DNA from 2 places in the Amycolatopsis sp. NPDC003676 genome. Region 1 is predicted to be linked to the other one. Evidence: riboswitches for the same ligand, from Rfam matches in the RefSeq annotation. Region 1 holds a riboswitch; the other holds the start of a gene.
What was found. Region 1 has a riboswitch for thiamine pyrophosphate ahead of thiO (glycine oxidase ThiO). Riboswitches for the same ligand answer to the same signal wherever they lie in the genome.
Positions count from the first base shown of each region.

Region 1 (9,332 bases):
GCCATCCGGACCGGATTCACCGGCGCGCCTTCGACCAGCGCGATCGCCTCGAGGCCCGGGTGCTGCGCAACCAGTTCGCGCACTGTGTCGTGATGGAATGACGCCACCAGGAACTGATCGGCGGGCAGGATTTCCGACACGGTCGCGAGAACAGCCTTGGCCGTCGCGGGGTCGAGAATTTCGACCATCAGCCGCACAGAACTGTCCCGGACGAGTTCGCACACCTCGCTGAGCAACGGGATCTGCTCGCCGGCGACGCGCACTTCGGCCCGCAAGCGCGCCAGGTCGAAGTCCCAGAGGTACCCCGTCGCGCCGGTCACGCGGTCGAGCAGCTTGTCGTGGAACACGACGAGTTGACCGTCGCGGGTGGCCTGCACGTCGATTTCGACCAGATCCACGCCGAAGCCGATCGCTTTCCGGATCGACGCGAGAGTGTTCTCCGGCGCGTGCCCGGCGGCGCCGCGATGTCCGATGACCAGCATGCCCGACCTTTCAGGAGGCACAAAGCTTTGTGCCGTGATTCCACTGGAATTCGAACCAGGAGCGGTACACCCGGAAGAGATGGGCGGTCATGGGATCCGCCGCCAACCGGTCGAGATACAGGTAGCCGAACTCGCCGCCGTGGAGCTTTCCCTGGACGAATTCGGTGAAGCCGAGGTACAGATGCCGGTTGTCCACCAGGAAACCGTGGAGCACCGGCGGCAGGTCGTAGGACCGGATCTCGATGGAGATGTTGCTGCTGTCGAGGAAGGCCGCGTTCTCCGCGATCTGGTTGCCGATCTTCTCGATCACCGCGGTCGCGGTCCCCGAGTGGATGGAACTGCCCCCGTCGATGACCGGTTTGATCCGTTCCGCACTGCTTTCGATCAGCATGCCGTGGTATTCGAGATTGCGAAGGTTCTTCTGGAAGATCAGTTTGTAGAGCAGGAACGTCTGCACGACCTCGAGGTCCAGTCCGAGGTTGAGCATCTCGGTCCGTTCCCCGGAATCCAGCGCCGAGATGATCTGGCGCTGAATGTGCTCGAGCACGCCCTGCACCCCGGGCAGCACCGTGAAGGCGGGCGAACCGGACGGCGCGGCTTCCGGGACGCTGTCCCGGAGCAATTCCCGGACAACCGCTTCCGGCGGAGCGCGGCGGACCAGCAAACCGATCACGCGCTCGTCGCCGGCTTTGATCGCGGCCTGCAACGGGGTGCGGCCGTTGAGCGGTGCGTCCGCGCGGATTCCCGTGCGCAGCAGCAGTTCGATGGCTTTGAGGTCGCCGTCCGCGATGCAGCGAGCCAGCGAAGCGTCGGAAATGTCGACACCCATTCGGCCCAGCGAGGAACGCGCCCGCGCACGTTTCGAAAAGATCCACGCGACAACACCGCTGGCACCCAGCAGGATAGTGATCGAGAGGCGGACGACGTCTGTCACGGTTGTCTCGTCCAGCGCCAAATTGCCCACGAGAACCTCGACCGGCGCCATTGCCATGAACCCCGCACCCCCGGCTCGCTTCGAGCGGACAAAACACCATAGCAGGGATCTCGTCCCCTTCCGGTGCTCGTGAATGCGACACTGACCGGATGAGCGAGACACCGGAAGCGTTGTGGGCGAGGCTGCCGCTTGAGGTGCAGCACGAGGTCGACGGCCTGGTCACTGAGCACCGCACCGCTTCGGCGGTCAAAACGATTCGCAAATCGGGCATCACGCCGCGGCCGGGGATCGCCGAAGCGCAAGCGGTGTACCAATATCGGATGTCAGTGCTGAAACCGCCGCCGCGGTTTTAGCCGCGCGAATCCACCGTCGGCAGCACGGTCGTGAGGCCGGTCCAATCGGACGTCACCACGGAAGCGTGCTGCTTGGCCAGTTCAGCCACGCGCTGAGTCGCCTGGTCGACGGTCGGGTTGTGGTCGTCGATAGCGGGCGCGACGTTCTGTCCGTCCGTCATCACCACGTAGTAGTGGTTTTCGTCGTACCAAGACATGCCAGCCTTGGCGAGCCATTCGCTCGCGTCCCCGTCGAACACGACAAACCACGGTTTCTGCTCCGCGGAGTATTTGTCGCGCGGGTCGCCGCCCGCGGCACCGTGCACGGTCGGGAAGATCTGCACTGAATTCAGCTTTCCAGCAGCCTTCTGGTCCAGCAGGTAACCGGCGTACTCGACATCCGTGTGCAGCGTGTCGGTCGGATTTCCCTCTTCGACTGTGCCGGGGATGATCTCGGTGAGCACCTTGCCCCGCAACGCGTCCAGTGTCGGCCAATTGTCCGCTTTGGACGCTTCATCGAGCGTCGCGTGGCTGCCGAGCAAATCGGCGGGCTTGAACACGGCATCGCCGAGGTGGTCTCGGAAGGCGGTGTCCAGCTGGGCCGGGCCGAGGCCGGTATTCGCCGAGAAACCGGTCTTCATTTCGATCTTCAGCGTGAGCGGCGGGCGGCCAGGATGTGCGCCGAGCCAGATCCGGATGTCGTCCAGGCACGATTCGAGGTCCTTGTTCGTCCCGCCGGAGTACAGGTCGGCCGCCGAACGCGCGTCAACGCAATTGTTGCTGTTGCCCAGCGGATTGGAGTGGCTGACCTTCCACTCGTGGGTGAAGAAATCCGGCCAGACGTCGAGTTCGAGCAGGGACGAGCCGTTGTCCAGCGCCTGCGCGAGGTACGGGTACGCGGCGGGATCGTAGGTGTTGTGCACGCCGACGGTGGTCACGTGCGAGAGCTGGGGGCTGTCCGCGCTGGCGACCCCCGGTACCGCCAGCGTGGACAGGAGCAGGAGACCGGCCGCGGCGAGCTTCACTGATGTCTCCTTCGTCACGGGGACCAGCACGAACACTTACTGTGCCATCGTGGTGGACTGTGAATGAAGCACAGTTGCCTCAATGGACCAGACCAGAAGTCGGAACGCGCACATGACTGAGAACCCGAGCCCGCCCTCCGCGCTCACCATCGCCGGATCCGATTCCGGCGGGGCCGCCGGGCTGCAGGCGGACCTGCGGACCTTCCTCACCTGCGGGGTGCACGGCCTGGTCGCGGTCACCGCGGTCACCGTCCAGAACACGCTCGGCGTGCACGACCGCGCCGATCTGCCGCCGCACATCGTGGCCGGGCAGATCGAGGCGGTCGCGGCGGACATGGGCGTCGGCGCGGCGAAGACCGGCATGCTCGCGTCCGCGGAGATCATCCACGCGGTCGCGGCGGCCTGCGACAAGGCCGGGATCGGACGCGACGGCGCGATTCCGTTCGTGGTCGACCCGGTGGCCGCGGCGATGACCGGCCAGTCGCTGTTCGACGACAACGGCCTCGCCGCGCTGCGCGACGAACTCCTGCCGCGCGCCACCGTGCTCACGCCGAACCTGGACGAGGTGCGGCTGCTCACCGGCATGACCGTGACCGACCGCGAGGGCATGCACACCGCGGCCGTCGTGCTGCACCAGCTCGGCCCGAAGTACGTGCTGGTGAAGAGCGGCCACCTGCAGTCCGACCCGGAGTGCGTCGACCTGCTCTTCGACGGTTCGACGTTCGTGGAGCTGCCCGGTCCGCGCTGGAAGACCCCACACACGCACGGTGCCGGCGACACCATGGCGTCCGCGCTGACCGCCGGGCTGGCCAAGGGCATGCCGGTGGTCGAAGCGGCGCGCTACGGCAAGTGGTTCGTCTCGCAGGCCGTCGAACACTCGTACCCGATGGGCGCCAAAGTCGGCCCAGTGTCGGCGTTCTGGCGGCTGGCTCCGGAAGAGCGCTAGCTCTCGTCGGAGATCAGGGCCTCCAGCGCGGGCAGCGCGGCGATGATCGACTCGCGGGCCTCGGGCGTGAGCCGGTCGAGGCGGCGGTTGAGCTCCTGCACGCGAGTGGAGCGCACGCCAGAGACGAGGCGTTCGCCTTCCTCGGTCGCGCGGGCGAGCCAGGCGCGGCGGTCGACCGGGTCGGACTCGCGGGTGACGTAACCGGCCTCCACCAGCGTGGCCACGATCCGCGACATCGTGGCCGCCGCGACGCCCTCCTTCGCGGCGAGGTCGCCGAGGCGCAGCTCGCCGAAGTGCACGAGCGTGGCCAGCGCCGAGATGGACCCGTGTCCAGGCCCGGGCGCGCCGGCCTGGCGCAGCGAGCGGGAAAGCCGTCCCACCGCTAGATACAACCGGCCCGTTACGTCCTGGACCGAGGAAAGAGTCACGATCGGCTCCTTCTGACGCTGGTGCCCGCCGCTGGGTGCGCCGGAAAGGGTGCCGTCAACCATACGGCGTACCCGTGCACAATCCGCGTCAAGCGCGGGCGAAATCACCATTACCTCGCCATTTGTGCAGCTTGGCCGCCCATTTAGAGCACCGACACGTCGAGCGGAAGCTCCGCGGGCGGCGGCAGCGGCGCGGCCGTCTCCGCGCGGAACGACTGCAGCAGGTAGCCCGCGAGCCTCAGCGACGCCGCTGGTGCCGCGGCTCCCGCGCCCGACCGCAGCCCGCCGTTCGCCAGCAAGACCAGCGACAGGTCGGAAACCGCGAAGTCTGCCCGCAGCGCACCGGCTTCTTGCGCCCGGCGGATCAACTCGGTGAACCCCTGCATCGCCTGGTCCCGCAACTCCGCGAACCGCGCCTGCTCCGGCAGCGCGGTCACGATCGCGGCGGAGAACCCGTGGTTGCGCGCCTGCATCGCGCACATTTCCTCGATCACCCGGCAGAACCCGCGCCACGGATCGGGGTCGGCGAGCGCCTCGTCGAGCATCCCCGCGCATTCGGCCATGGGCTCGGCGAAGGCTTCGGCGACCAGGTCGGCCTTGGTCGGGAAATGGCGGTACACGGTGGCCACGCCGAGGCCCGCGCGGCGCGCCAGCTCGCTCATCGACACGTCCAGGCCCTCGGTCTCGAAGGTGCGCTTCGCGACGTCGAGAATCTGCGCGCGATTGTGGGCGGCGTCGGTGCGCAACCGAGTCGGTTTTTCCGGCACCCTCTCACTTTACATGAATCGGAAGACCCTTTCCACTTTCCGTGCTAGAAGTGGAACATGCCTTCCACTTCGATGCGCGCCATCACCTACGACCGCTACGGACCGCCGGAAGTCCTGCGTGAGACCACTGTCCCGACACCTGTGCCCGGCCCTGGCGAAGTCCTCGTCCGGGTGCGCGCGCTGACGGTCAACGGCGGCGAACTCGCGATGCGGTCCGGAAAGCTGCTTCCGTTCAGCGGCAAGCGTTTCCCCAAGCGGATCGGCGTGGACCTGGTCGGCGAGGTGGTGGAACCGGGCACGAGCCGGTTCGCCGTCGGCGACCTCGTCTGGGGCGGCGGGCGGCGGATGGGCACTGCTGCGGAGTACTACGTGATGGCCGCGGATCGGCTGGACCACGTGCCTGCCGGGCTGGATCCCGCGCAGGCCGCGTCGCTCGCGGTGGGCGTCACCGCGATTACCGCGCTGCGCGACAAAGCCCATCTGAAGCCCGGCGAACGCCTGCTGATCCGCGGCGCGACGGGCGGGGTCGGTTTTGTGGCGACACAGCTCGGCCGCGCTATGGGCGCGCACGTGACCGGGCTGACGAGCGCCAAGAACCTAGAACTGGCAAGGGAACTCGGGGCGGATGCCGCGCTCGACTACCGCGATCCTGGTGACCTGGGGAAGTTCGACGTCATTCTGGACACGGTCGGCCGCGACCTCGAGGCATTCCGGCGACTGCTGACCCCGCGCGGACGGATGGTCGCGATCGCGTTCGACCTCGACCGTCCGGTCCGCACGCTCGGTTATGTCGCGGCGAACTCGCTGCGCCCGAACCGCTGGGTGCGCGGTTTCAGCGGGAATCCGAAGGCGGATCTGCTCGCCGACTTGAGCCGGTGGGTCAATGCCGGGTTGGTGCGACCGTTGGTGGACCGGGTGTTTCCGTTGGCGGATATCGCGGGGGCGCATCGAGCGCTTGAGGGAGGCGGGGTGCGCGGGAAGGTGGTGATCGAGGTCCAGTAAAGACTAGCCGTCAATCCACTCCTTCCATCGCGACACCTGAGTCGAGTAAAGAAGCTCAAGCTCTTCGCCGCTTTGCGTGGTGCGAGTAATGCCAATACCGGAGGCTGCCGATTATCTCCGCGGACCGCAGCGACAGCGGGCCATAAGTCCAGAGCAGGAAGCTTCGCTCACAGGACCACAGCAATTCTCCCGCCTGATCACCCACGGTTCCCCCTCGTGCTTCCGCCGTTTCGAAAACCTCAACGAGGGGGACTGGACGCCTGCGCCCAAAACCGCTGCGGAACCCGCCCAGCACCCCGCGCCAGATACCCGGCCTCAACCGCACTCCGCATCGCCAGTGCCATCCGTTCCGGGTCCGCCGCCCGGGTCACCGCGGTCGACAAAAGCACCGCCGAGCAGCCGAGTTCCATCGCCAGCGTCGCGTCCGAAGCGGTGCCGATCCCCGCGTCCAGCACGATCGGCACCGACGCGCGCGAGACGATCAGTTCGATGTTGTGCGGGTTCCGGATACCCAAACCGGTGCCGATCGGGGCGCCGAGCGGCATCACCGCGGCGCAGCCCGCCTCTTCCAGGCGGAGGGCGAGCACCGGGTCGTCGTTCGTGTACGCGAAGACCGTGAATCCGTCCGCCACCAGGCGTTCGGCGGCGTCGAGGGTCTCCAAAGGGTCGGGCAGCAGCGTCCGGTCGTCGGCGTGCACCTCGAGTTTGATCAGGTTCGTTTCCAGCGCCTCGCGGGCCAGCTGGGCGGTGAGCACGGCTTCGGCCGCCGTCCGGCAGCCCGCGGTGTTGGGCAGCAGCTCGATGTCCAAGCGCCGCAACAACTCCAGCACTCCGGAGCCGCCCTCGGCGTCGGCTCGGCGCATCGCCACGGTGGTCAGCTGGGTGCCCGACGCGACCAGCGCGCGTTCCAGCACTTCGAGATTCGCCGCGCCACCGGTGCCGATGATCAATCGCGACGACAGCTTGTGTTCGCCGATGATCAGGTCGTCCATGCTCAACCTCCTTGAACCGCGGTCAGCACTTCGAGGTTCGCGCCCTTCGGCACGACCGCTTCTTCCCATTCGCCACGCCGCACGACCTCGCCGTTGACCGCGACGGCCACACCCCGGCGTTCCGCTCCCAGCGCGTCGAGGACCGCGGAAACGGTGCTGTCGTCGGGAAATTCCCGCCACTCGCCGTTGACCTTGATCTCCATCAGACTCGCTCCTTCTCGACCAGACGGGCGGGCGTCGCCGCGGCGACCTCCGGCGGCGGGGCTTCGCCGGCCAGCCACGCGACCACGGCGTCCGCCGTCGCGGGCGCCATCAGCAAACCGTTGCGGTGATGCCCTGTCGCCGCGTACACGCCTTCGCTCACTTCACCGATGTACGGCAAAGCGTCGCGGCTCGCGGCACGCAGTCCGGCGGCGACTTCCACCAGCTCGTACTCCGTGATGCCGGGCAGAATACGTTCCGCGCCTTCCAACAGCTCGCGTACACCGCGCGCGGTGACGGCTTGGTCGAAACCCGCTTCGTACTGTGTCGCGCCAAGGACCAGTTCGCCGTCTTCTCGCGGTACCAGATAGATCGGCCGTCCCTCGACCATCGCGCGCACCGTGTACGGCGGAGGCGGCAGACAGCCCCGACGCGGACGCAGTCGCAGAATCTCGCCCTTCAGCGGGCGTACGGCGTGCTCCAGCAACGGATGCAGCTGACCGGTCCACGCGCCTGCGGCGAGGATCACCGGACCAGACACTTCGGAGAGGCTCTCGAGCCGCTCGCGGCGGAACTCGACCCCACGCTTCGTAGCCGCTTCGCTCAGCGCTGTAAGCAGTTTCCGGTTGTCCACGGCTAAATCGCCCGGCACATGCAGGCCGCTGCGCACCGAGCCGAGGCCTTGCGCGAGCCGCTTCGCCTCGCGCCCGGTGAGGGTCTCGACGTCGCGGCCGAGCGAACGCAGGTACCCGGCGAGGATGTCGAGGTGCCCGGCGTCGGCGCTGTCGAACCCGACGACGATCGTGCCGTGCTCGGCCAGCCCGGGATCGGTCCCTTCCTCGGCGAGCTCCCGCGCGAAGCTGGGCCAGCGTCGCAGCGACGCTTCCCCCAGGCTGAGCACGGCTTCCTCGCCCGGCCACGCCTCGGTGACCGGGGCGAGCATCCCGCCAGCCAGCCAGGACGCGCCGCCGTGCACGGGATCCGGGTCGACAACGGTGACGCGCCATCCTTGGGCGGCCGCGCGCCAGGCCGCGGACAGCCCGATGACGCCGCCGCCGACGACAGTGACGGTTGTGGTGCTGGTGTTCACAGTGGAATCACGCTCCCTGCGCCGGCATGACCCGGATCAGGTTCCACGGTCGGAGCGGCAGCTCCCTCTCAGCCCGTGCCTCGGGCTCCCGTGCGGACTCCCACACCGTAGCGCGCGGGTAACGTCACCGCCATGCCTGCCTTGACCGGAGACCAAATTCGCACCCGTCTCGCCGACGCCCGGCTGTACTTGTGCACGGATGCGCGCGCTTCTCGTGGAGACCTTGCCGAGTTCGCTGACGCCGCGTTGGCCGGTGGCGTTGACATCGTGCAGCTGCGGGACAAAACCGGGGGTGCGCCACTGGAGGCCAAGCAGGAGATCGCCGCGCTGGAGGTGTTGGCGGAGGCGTGTGCGCGGCACGGGGCGTTGCTGTCGGTGAATGACCGGGCGGATGTGGCGTTGGCCGTGGGGGCGGACGTCTTGCACCTGGGGCAGGACGACATTCCGGTCTCGCTGGCGCGCCGCGTCCTGGGCGACGACGTGGTGATCGGCCGTTCCACCCATTCGGAGCAGCAGGCCGCCGCGGCCGCGGCGGAGACCGGGGTGGACTACTTCTGCACCGGCCCGTGCTGGCCCACCCCGACGAAACCCGGCCGGTTCGCGCCGGGGCTGGGCTTGGTCCGGTCCACCGCGGCTCTCGAGACGGAGCGGCCTTGGTTCGCGATCGGCGGGATCGACGAGGCCCGGTTGCCGGAGGTGCTGGAGGCCGGGGCGTCTCGGATAGTGGTGGTTCGAGCGATTACCGAGGCGGAGGACCCGAAGGCTGCCGCGGAGGGGCTGAAGGCGCGGCTTTCGTAAGCCGTGAGGGGAACCCTGACGGTCAAGGTTCCCCTCACGAATCGCCGCGGGGAGCTACTCGGCCCCGTTTGACGGAACCGCGGGAGCGGTCGGCGTCTGGCTGGTGGCGGGGGCCCGCGAACTCGTGGGCGGGTTCGAGGACGTGGACGGCGGGCGCGTCTGCTGCGTCGGCTGCTGCGAGGAGGGCGGAGCACTCGGCGTTGTGGTCGGAGTAGACGTCGGGTTGTTCTGCTTCGACTCGCCGGGCGGGGGCGTCTGCGGTGCGGTGCTCGGCGTGTTGTCCGGGTGATCATCCCGCTGCTGGCTGGTATCCGGCTGCCGAGGAATCAACCCGG
Region 1 is NZ_JBSFNS010000151.1:4,851-14,182, forward strand. Features, by position in the region: gene ACWDNU_RS41460 (glycerophosphodiester phosphodiesterase) at 1-482, opposite strand, end outside; gene ACWDNU_RS41465 (hypothetical protein) at 493-1,473, opposite strand; gene ACWDNU_RS41470 (hypothetical protein) at 1,566-1,769, shown strand; gene ACWDNU_RS41475 (phosphatidylinositol-specific phospholipase C domain-containing protein) at 1,766-2,773, opposite strand; gene thiD (bifunctional hydroxymethylpyrimidine kinase/phosphomethylpyrimidine kinase) at 2,886-3,719, shown strand; gene ACWDNU_RS41485 (MarR family winged helix-turn-helix transcriptional regulator) at 3,716-4,147, opposite strand; gene ACWDNU_RS41490 (TetR/AcrR family transcriptional regulator) at 4,291-4,914, opposite strand; gene ACWDNU_RS41495 (NAD(P)-dependent alcohol dehydrogenase) at 4,972-5,916, shown strand; gene thiG (thiazole synthase) at 6,156-6,908, opposite strand; gene thiS (sulfur carrier protein ThiS) at 6,911-7,111, opposite strand; gene thiO (glycine oxidase ThiO) at 7,111-8,199, opposite strand; TPP riboswitch at 8,196-8,301, opposite strand; gene thiE (thiamine phosphate synthase) at 8,332-8,997, shown strand; gene ACWDNU_RS41520 (hypothetical protein) at 9,052-9,332, opposite strand, start outside.

Region 2 (9,332 bases), on a different contig from region 1:
GCGTTCGACCAGGCCGTCCGAGATCAATCGCATCGCGCGGGCGGCCAGGTCGGCGCGCACGTTCCAATCCGGCGAACCTGGGACTGCGTCCGGGAGGCAACGGCGGCACGCACGGAAACCACCGGCCTGCGCGGCTGCCGACGTGGGGTAGAAGCGGACGTTCTGCGCCTTCGGCGTGAGCGCCGGGCAGGACGGACGGCAGTAGATGCCCGTGGTGCGCACCGCCATGATGAACTGGCCATCGAACCGCTGGTCGCGGGCGGTCACCGCGCGGTAGCAGCGCTCGGTGTCGCGCCAGATCGGGATGGTCGAGGTAGCCATGCCTTCGATGATGCCAGCAGGTGAGAGCCCTGACTGGCGGAAAACCGACACGACGTTGCGGCCGCGCTCACCGGGTCGGCGGGGGTCTCCGCCCAGCACGTAGACTTCATGGCCGTGAGTCTCACCCTCGGTATCGTCGGCCTGCCCAACGTCGGCAAGTCCACCCTGTTCAACGCGCTGACGCGCAACGACGTGCTCGCCGCGAACTACCCGTTCGCCACGATCGAGCCCAACGTCGGCGTCGTGCCGCTGCCGGACCCGCGGCTGGACCAGCTGGCCGAGATCTTCTCGTCGGAGAAGACCGTGCCCGCCGTGGTGTCCTTTGTGGACATCGCGGGCATCGTGAAGGGCGCGTCCGAGGGCGCGGGGCTCGGCAACAAGTTCCTCGCGAACATCCGCGAGGCCAACGCGATCTGCCAGGTCATCCGCGTGTTCGACGACCCGGACGTGGTGCACGTCGACGGCCGGATCGACCCGATGTCCGACATCGAGACGATCAACACCGAGCTGATCCTCGCCGACCTGCAGACGCTCGAAAAGGCGCTGCCGAGGCTGGAGAAAGAGGCGCGCACCAAGAAGGAAGCGCGGCCGGCGCTCGAAAACGCCCAGAAGGCCAAGGAGATCCTCGACTCCGGGCGCACGCTGTTCCAAGCGCAGAAGGACATCGACGGCGAGGCGCTGCGCGAGCTGAGCCTGCTCACCACGAAGCCGTTCCTGTACGTCTTCAACGCCGACGAAGCTGTGCTCACCGACGAGGCGCGCCGCGAGGAGCTGACGAAGCTCGTCGCCCCGGCGGACGCGGTGTTCCTCGACGCGAAGGTTGAAGCCGAACTGCTGGAGCTGGACGACGAGGAGTCCGTGCGCGAGCTGCTGGAGTCCGTCGGCCAGCTGGAGCCGGGCCTGAACGCCCTGGCCCGCGCCGGTTTCCACACGCTCGGTCTGCAGACCTACCTCACGGCAGGCCCGAAGGAATCCCGCGCCTGGACGATCCCGCAGGGCGCGACCGCCCCGCAGGCCGCCGGCGTCATCCACACGGACTTCGAACGCGGCTTCATCAAGGCGGAGATCGTGTCCTTCGCGGACCTCGTCGAGGCGGGCTCGATGGCGGCCGCGCGCTCGGCGGGCAAGGTCCGCATGGAAGGCAAGGACTACGTGATGGCGGACGGCGACGTCGTGGAGTTCCGCTTCAACGTCTGACCTCGCGGCAGGGCTTCCCCGGTGACGGATCGCCGGGGAAGCTGGACCACGGTGAAGATCCGGCCGGAACGCCGCGGTAAGCCGATTTGTCGGTCCTAGTTCGTATGATCCGCTTATGCCAGTGCTCTTCACCCCGTCCCTGCCGGATCGCGAGGACGGGGGACGTCTCGGTGGCGCGCCGCCGGTTGCGATTGAGGCGCATCCGCTTCTCGAGACACACCGCTATTTGCTGACCATCCCCACAGCGTCCGACAGCGAGATTTCGGTCCTGCTGCGCAACGGATTCAGCATCGGCGACAGCGACCTCGAATACCCGGACATGGCGATGCGCGCCCTGGTGCACGCGCCCGCACCCCGCGGCGAGCGAATCGACCTGGGGTGGCCGGGGCTTCGTTCGGCGGCGCTCGTCGAGATGCCGGACGAGGAAGGCTCGATCGCGTTGGTCCGGATCGCGGACGAGCCGGTCCTGATCCAGGACGAACCCAGCTACGCCGACGCTGTGCGGGCCGACGGGCATCAGTTTCTGTTTCAGGTCAACGAAGAGGGCTGGCCGGTCGACGGGGAACTCGAGGACGTCATCGACGAGTACCTCTGGGGATACGGGTCGGTCTACTTTTACGGCACCCCGGGAGCCGACGGGATTGTGCGCGAGGTCGTCGCGGGGTTCATCGACTTTTGAGCCTCGGCGGGACGGCGGACCTGCCGAGGCCCGAAAGTCAGTTCAGTTCGGCCACCCTGGGAACGACCACGCCGTAAAGATCCCCGATGGTCGCCAAAGCGCTGTTATGCAGCTGCTCAGCGCTAACCTCCCCAGCGGGAGCCAGCAGCGGCCGGGTAGCGCAGGCATCGGCGACGACGGTTGGGTGGTTGCCGCGCAAAAATGCCCCCTCGGTGGTGAACGTGACGCACATGTTGGTCATGAACCCGGCGATCACCACGTTCTTGTGCCCGGCTTCGTCAACCCGCGCGCCCAGGTCAGTGTTCACGAAGGAATTCGGCGCGCCCTTGACGACGACAGCCTCGCCCTCGATCGGGGCGACGTCCGGGTGGATGCTGCCGATCTCGGCGCGGATGTCGTACGGCGTGCCCTCGCCGCCGTCGTTGATTACGTGGATCACCGTTGTTCCGGCGGCTCGGGCCTTGGCCAGCAAACCTTGAGCCGCGGTCAACGCCGGGCGCCAGCCGTCCAGTTCCATTACGCCGCGGGTGTAGGTGTTCTGGTAGTCGACCATGATCAGCGTCGCGTCGGCCAGCGTCGCCGGGGTCTGGTCGAGACCGTTCAGCTCCCGCAGCGTTTTCCTTGCCATGGTGGGGTTTTCCTCTCGTTTCTGGTTCGCTCGATCGACGCTAGACTCGCCAGCGGATGTCGGCAATGACATGCAAGACGCAGAAACCGACATGAGGAGCGCGATGAAGAGGCTGCTGGTCGTCGTCTTGTTCGATCGGATCGACCTGCTCGACGTGACCGGGCCCGCTGAGGTGTTTTCGTTGCTGCAGCGGGAAATGGACCAGCCGACGGGGTACCGGGTGGTGCTCGCGGCCGGAACGACGGACCCGGTGACCACCTCGGCCGGGGTGCGGGTGTTGCCGGACGTGACTTTCGCGGAGTTGTCCGGGAAGGCGATCGACACGCTGATCGTGCCGGGCGCGGTGACGGCGGGGGAGAACGGGGAGATCGTCGCGCGCTGCGACTCGGCGGTGGTGGAGGAGGTGCGTCGGCTGGCTGGGCAGACGCGGCGGGTGGCGTCCGTCTGCGTCGGTGCGCACATCCTCGCGGCGGCGGGGCTGCTCGACGGCAAGCGCGCCACCACGCACTGGTCGACGGCTCGGCAGCTCGCCGCGGAGCATCCGGAGGTGACTGTCGACGCGGATCCGATCTTTATTCGCGACGGCAGTGTGTGGACCGGGGCTGGGCTGAGTGCTTGCCTTGATCTCGCGCTGGCGTTGGTGGCCGATGATTTCGGTCCGGAATTGGCGTCGAGGGTGGCTCGTCAGCTGGTGATGTTCTTGCGGCGGCCGGGCGGGCAGAGTCAGTTCAGCGTGTCGCTGGAACCCGCGTCCGCGACTCGGCGGGTGGATGAGTTGCGGCAGCACATCGCCGCGCATCTGGCGGATCCGTTGACCGTCGCCGATCTGGCCGCGCATGCCCATGTGACGGATCGGCAGATCACGCGGGTTTTCAAGGCGGAGCTGGGGATGACGCCCGCCGCCTACGTCGAGCACGCGCGGGTCGAGGCGGCGCGGCATCGGCTGGAGACGACTGACGAAACATTGTCGCGGATTGCCAAAAACTGCGGATTCGGCACTGTTTCGACGTTGACTCGGTCTTTTCGAAGGACGCTGAATGCGACGCCCCACGAATACCGGGAGCGGTTCCGGATCGGTTAGCGGAAACGGCGGAATATTCCACGCGACAGCACATTCCCCCGGCTGAACACTTCGCTACGATCGCCTCCTCATTCAGCGAGGGGGTTTGAATGGCGAAAAAACAGCCGTCCCCGATGGCGCCGCCCTGGACCTATCGCGACGACGTGCTGAGCTACACCTGCTACCTGGCGGGCTTGATGGCGGACGACGCCGAGCTCAGCCAGGTCGAGGAAGTGCTCGCGCCGTTTCCCGGACGGAACGTGCCCGGCGAACGGTTCTTGGCCACCGGGTCGGTCGTCGTTTCGGATTTCCGGGCGCTCGGGGACGGGAGCTGGAGCGTCTCGACGCCGTTCGTGGCCGGGACGGGGGCGCTGGGGGTTGGGCTCGTGGCCGGTTCGCTGGTGGGCGGGGCGATCGCCCGGTCCCGGGCCCGGCAGCAGGCGGCCGCGGCGGCGGTTCCGCGTTGGGTGCCGATCGAGCAGGGCGGGCTGTATCTGAGCGCGCACGGCTTTCACCTCTACACGCCGCGGGTGCTCTCGTGGCATTGGGAAGCGATCACCGGCGCGGCGATGGTGGCCCCGGCGGTCGTGCACGTGACGGGAAACAGCAAGAACGGCCCGGTGTCCTGGTTGTTCCAGTCGGAGTGGGCCGAACTGCTCTTCGTGATGTGGGCGAACGCCGTGCATCCCCGGCATCCGCAGCTCGTCACCGGGCAGTGGCTGCCGCCGGGCTGGGTCGAGCACGCGCAGTGGCACCGGAGAGTCCCGGCCTTGCCGCCCGGGGACGCGGTGACCTGACCCACGCGGGGCATTTTCGGCGAAACGTCCCTCTCGCGCCGCTCGCCCGGCCAAGATGCCCCGGTGCGGATCGTTCTTTATGCCATCTGGGGCGCGCTCATGATCGCCCTCGTGGTCAGCGTCGTGGTGCAGGCGAGGAAAGCCCGGCGGCGCAAGGTGGCGTTGGCGACGTGGCCGAGGGCCCAGGCGGTGGTGACCGGGTACGAGAGGAAGCGGCGCGGGGCCGACGACAGCGACGCGGCGCTCTACTACCCGCGGTACGAGTACCGCGGCCCTGACGGGCGCGTCTATCAGGGCCTTTCCGAGACCGTCAGCGACAGCTCGCCGGGGGCGAGGGCGACGCTTCAGGTGGCGGTGAACCCGGAGGACCCTGCCGAATCGGTCCCCGAGGGGCCGACCGGGATGCGGATGATCGGCTGCGCGTCGGTCGTGCTCGGGCTCATCGGGTTCGCCATGTTCTGGTTCATCCGGATGTTCCCGCTGCCGTAACGCTCAGCCGAGCAGGCCGAGCACGATCATCGACAGCAGGACGACGGCGGTCGAGAACACCGCGACCCACGTGCGCTGTGCGGCGGTGAGCTGGGCGGATGTGCTGTTCATGGCGGGTCCTAGCGGGGCGAGTGCCGATGATTACCGCTGGGATAGCGCCTTGATCTAGCTCACTGTTACCGCTTGTGATCAAGGTCACGCCGATTGCGCGCGGTGTGCCACAGCACCCCGCCCGCGGCGGCCACCATCAGGCCGAACGAACCCATCCCTACCACGAGTGCCTGGACCATCCCGGCTCCTTCCGTCGCGTCTGTCCGGGAGACGCGCGAGGGGGCCGGTTGTTATGCCAGGGTTGCGGACGTCACACCTGGTCAGCGGGCTGCCAGCACCTCGTCGATCTGCCTGGCCAGTGCGAAGTCGCGATCGGTCAACCCGCCTTCGGAATGGGTGCTGAGACGGAAGGTCAGCGTGCGCCAGCGGATGTCGATGTCGGGATGGTGGTCGGCCGCCTCGGCGAGCACGGCCACCCGGTCCACCGCCTCGATCGCCGCCGGGAAGGACGCGAGTTCGGCCGTCCGCACGATGCTGTCGTCCTCGCGCCGCCACTCCGGGACGGTGCCGAGGGCCTGGTCCACTGCCGAGTCGTTCAATAGCTGAGTCATCACTCCATGGTGTCGGCTACGCTGCGGCATTGCCACGGGAGTCCGGTACGCCGGGCTGAGAGGCGGGCCTCGCACCCGCGACCGTTCGCACCTGGATCCGGATCATGCCGGCGTAGGGAGGCCGTATCGCTCTCCCTCATCCGGCGCAGTGCAGGAGGGGAAGAATGATGTCGCGGACCGTCCGCACGGTGGCCTGTCTCGCAGGAGTCTCGGTGCTCGCCAGCGCCTGCTCGCTCTCCGGCGGCGACTCCGGCGGGTCGTCCGCGAACCCGGACCAGAAGACGCCGACCGTCACGCTGGTCACGCACGATTCGTTCGCCGCCCCGCAGGACGTGCTCGACGCCTTCCAGCGCCAGTCCGGGATCAAGCTCAAGATCCTGAAGTCCGGCGACGCCGGCGCGCTCACGAACAAGCTCGTGCTCACCAAGGGCAGCCCAATCGGCGACGTCGCGTACGGCGTCGACAACACCTTCGCCTCGCGCGCGCTCAGCGAGGGCGTCTTCCAGCCCTACACCAGCCCGGAGGCCGACCGCGGCCCGCAGCGCTACTCCGTCGACCCGCAGCACCGGCTGGCGGCGGTCGACCTCGGCGACGTCTGCGTCAACATCGACCCGGCCTACTTCGCGAGCAAGGGCCTCCCGGAGCCGAAGACCTACGACGACCTCGCCGACCCCAAGTACAAGGACCTGACCGTCGCCGAAAGCCCGGCCACCGCGTCGCCGGGGCTGGCCTTCCTGCTCGGCACGGTCGCGAAGTACGGCGAGAGCGGCTGGCAGGGCTACTGGCAGAAGCTGAAGGACAACGGCCTCAAGACCGTCAGCGGCTGGGAGGAGGCCTACACCAAGGACTTCTCCGGCTCGTCGGGCAAGGGCCCGCGGCCGATCGTCGTGTCCTACGCCTCGTCGCCCGCCGCCGAGGTCGGCGAGGACGGCAAGCCGCGCACCAAGGCGCTGCTCGACACCTGCTTCCGCCAGGTCGAGTACGCGGGCGTGCTCACTAACGGCAAGCAGATCCCGCAGGCCCAGAAGGTCGTCGACTTCCTGCTGTCGCAGCAGTTCCAGACGACGGTCGCGGCGAACATGTACGTCTACCCCGCGCGCCAGGGCGTCGAACTGCCCGCGGGCTGGGCCACCGCGGCGCCGCAGCCGCAGACGCCGGCCACCATGCCCGCGGACAAGGTGCAGGCTGGCCGGGAGAAGTGGATCGGGGAATGGCGCTCGCTCATGGGCGCGTGATCCCCGCGCGCACCATCGGGCTCACGCTGCTCGGCTTGCTGCCGGTCGCGTTCCTGGTGGTGTTCTTCGCCTGGCCGGTCGTGGCGATTGTCGGCCGGGGGTTCTCCGCGGGCGGCGTCGACACCGTGCTCGGCGACCCGCAGACGTGGCGGCTCGCCGGGTTCACGCTGGCCAGCGCGGCCGCGTCGACGGTGGTCGCGGTGCTCGCCGGGCTGCCGGTGGCGTACCTGCTCGCCCGCGTAAAGCTGCCGGGTGTCGGATTGGCGCGGACGATCGTGCTGGTTCCGTTCGTCCTGCCGACGGTTGTCGTCGGCCTGGCTTTCCGGGCGATCTGGCCGGACGGCGGCGTGCTGCCGCTCGTGCTGGCCAACGCGTTCTTCAACGTCGCCGTCGTCGCGCGCACGGTCGCCGGGCTGTGGTCGCATCTCGATCCGCGAGCGACCGAGGCCGCGCGGGCGCTGGGTGCCTCGCCGTGGCGGGCGTTCCGGTCGGTGACGTTGCCTGCGCTCGGCCCGGCCATCGCTTCGGCTGCCGCAGTGGTGTTTCTGTTCTGCGCCACCAGCTTCGGTGTGGTGTTGATTCTCGGCGGCGGTAGCTACCGGACGCTCGAGACCGAGATTTACCTCCGGACGGTCGACCTGCTCGATCTCTCCGGTGCGGCCGCGTTGTCGCTGATCCAGTTCGCGGCTGTCGTCGCTGCGCTGGTGCTGGGCGCGATGGCGCGCCGGAAGCGAGAGAACGCGGTGAAGCTGCGGTCCGCGCAGGTCACGGCGCGTCGGCCGCGCGGCGGGGAGTGGTGGACGGTCGGTGCCGCGGTCGTGGTGCTCGGTCTGCTGCTGACACCGATCGTCTCGCTGCTCCTAGAGTCGGTGTCCACTTCGGACGGATGGAGCCTCGCCGGATATCGCGCGCTGAACACCGTCGGGCAGAACGGCGCGCTGCAGGTGTCCGGCTGGATCGCGGCGCAGAATTCGCTCGCCGCGGCCACTGATGCGACGCTGCTGGCGATGGCTGTCGGTCTGATCGCGAGCGTGGTGCTGGTGGCGCTCCGCCGTTCGCCGGGAGGGCTCGCGCGCGGGATGGGCGAGACCATGGACGTCGCGTTGATGCTGCCGCTGGGCGTCTCGGCGGTGACCGTCGGCTTCGGCTACCTCGTGACGCTCGACGCGCTGCCCGGCGACCTGCGCACGTCGCCGCTGCTCGTGCCGTTCGCCCAGGCGCTGGTGATCATGCCGCTGGTGGTGCGGATGATCCTGCCGGTGCTGCGCGCGGTCGACGTCCGGTTGCGCCAGGCCGCCGCGACGCTCGGCGCGAGCCCGGCGCGGGTGTGGCGGGAGATCGACTTTCCGCTGGTCGCGCGCTCGGTGGTGGCCGCGGCGGGCTTCGGGTACGTCGTCGCGCTCGGCGAGTTCGGCGCGACCAGCTTCCTCGCCCGGCCGGACGCGCCGACGCTCCCGGTGGCCGTCGCGACGCTGATCAGCAGGCCGGGGGAGTTGAACAACCAAATGGCGTACGCCGCGTGCGCCCTGCTCATGGTGGTGACTGTGGTGGCGGTGGCGTTGATCGACCGGTTCGGCTCGGTCCGCGGCGCCAGCACGGTCGGGGAGTTCTGATGGCGCTCACGGTACGGGATCTGACTGTCCACTATGGATCGTTCGCCGCGGTGCGCGATGCGAAGCTGGACATCGCCGACGGCGAGGTGCTCGCGTTGCTGGGCCCGTCCGGTTCGGGCAAGTCGACGTTGCTGCGCGCGATCACCGGGCTGGAGCCGGTGTCGTCCGGCTCGGTGTCCTGGGACGGCGCTGATCTCGCCGCGGTGCCGGTGCACAAGCGCGAATTCGGTCTGGTGTTCCAGGACGGACAGCTGTTTCCGCATCGCGATGTCGCCGCGAACATCGCGTTCGGCCTGCGGATGCACGGCGTGCCTCGCGAACGGCACGCAGCGCGCGTCGAGGAGCTGCTGAAGCTGGTCGGCCTTGAAGGCTACGAACGGCGACGGGTGACCGAGCTGTCCGGCGGGCAGGCGCAGCGCGTCGCGCTGGCTCGCGCGCTGGCTCCGGAACCGCGCTTGCTGCTGCTGGACGAGCCACTGTCCGGATTGGACGCTGGACTGCGTGAGCAGCTGGCGATCGACCTGGCGGATCTGTTGCGGCGCAGCAAGATCACCGCGCTGCTGGTGACGCACGATCAGGAGGAAGCGTTCACGCTCGCCGATCGCGTGGCGGTGCTCGACGCCGGGGAAATCCGGCAGGAGGGCGCGGTCC
Region 2 is NZ_JBSFNS010000076.1:529-9,860, reverse strand. Features, by position in the region: gene ACWDNU_RS31985 (DNA-3-methyladenine glycosylase 2 family protein) at 1-321, opposite strand, end outside; gene ychF (redox-regulated ATPase YchF) at 436-1,518, shown strand; gene ACWDNU_RS31975 (hypothetical protein) at 1,634-2,197, shown strand; gene ACWDNU_RS31970 (cysteine hydrolase family protein) at 2,235-2,825, opposite strand; gene ACWDNU_RS31965 (GlxA family transcriptional regulator) at 2,929-3,906, shown strand; gene ACWDNU_RS31960 (hypothetical protein) at 3,996-4,682, shown strand; gene ACWDNU_RS31955 (DUF3592 domain-containing protein) at 4,746-5,171, shown strand; gene ACWDNU_RS31950 (4a-hydroxytetrahydrobiopterin dehydratase) at 5,543-5,833, opposite strand; TPP riboswitch at 5,858-5,969, shown strand; gene ACWDNU_RS31945 (thiamine ABC transporter substrate-binding protein) at 6,001-7,068, shown strand; gene ACWDNU_RS31940 (ABC transporter permease) at 7,044-8,681, shown strand; gene ACWDNU_RS31935 (ABC transporter ATP-binding protein) at 8,681-9,332, shown strand, end outside.
Region 2: it holds a riboswitch for thiamine pyrophosphate, as region 1 does, so the genes downstream of both, ACWDNU_RS31945 (thiamine ABC transporter substrate-binding protein) here and thiO (glycine oxidase ThiO) in region 1, are expected to answer to the same signal.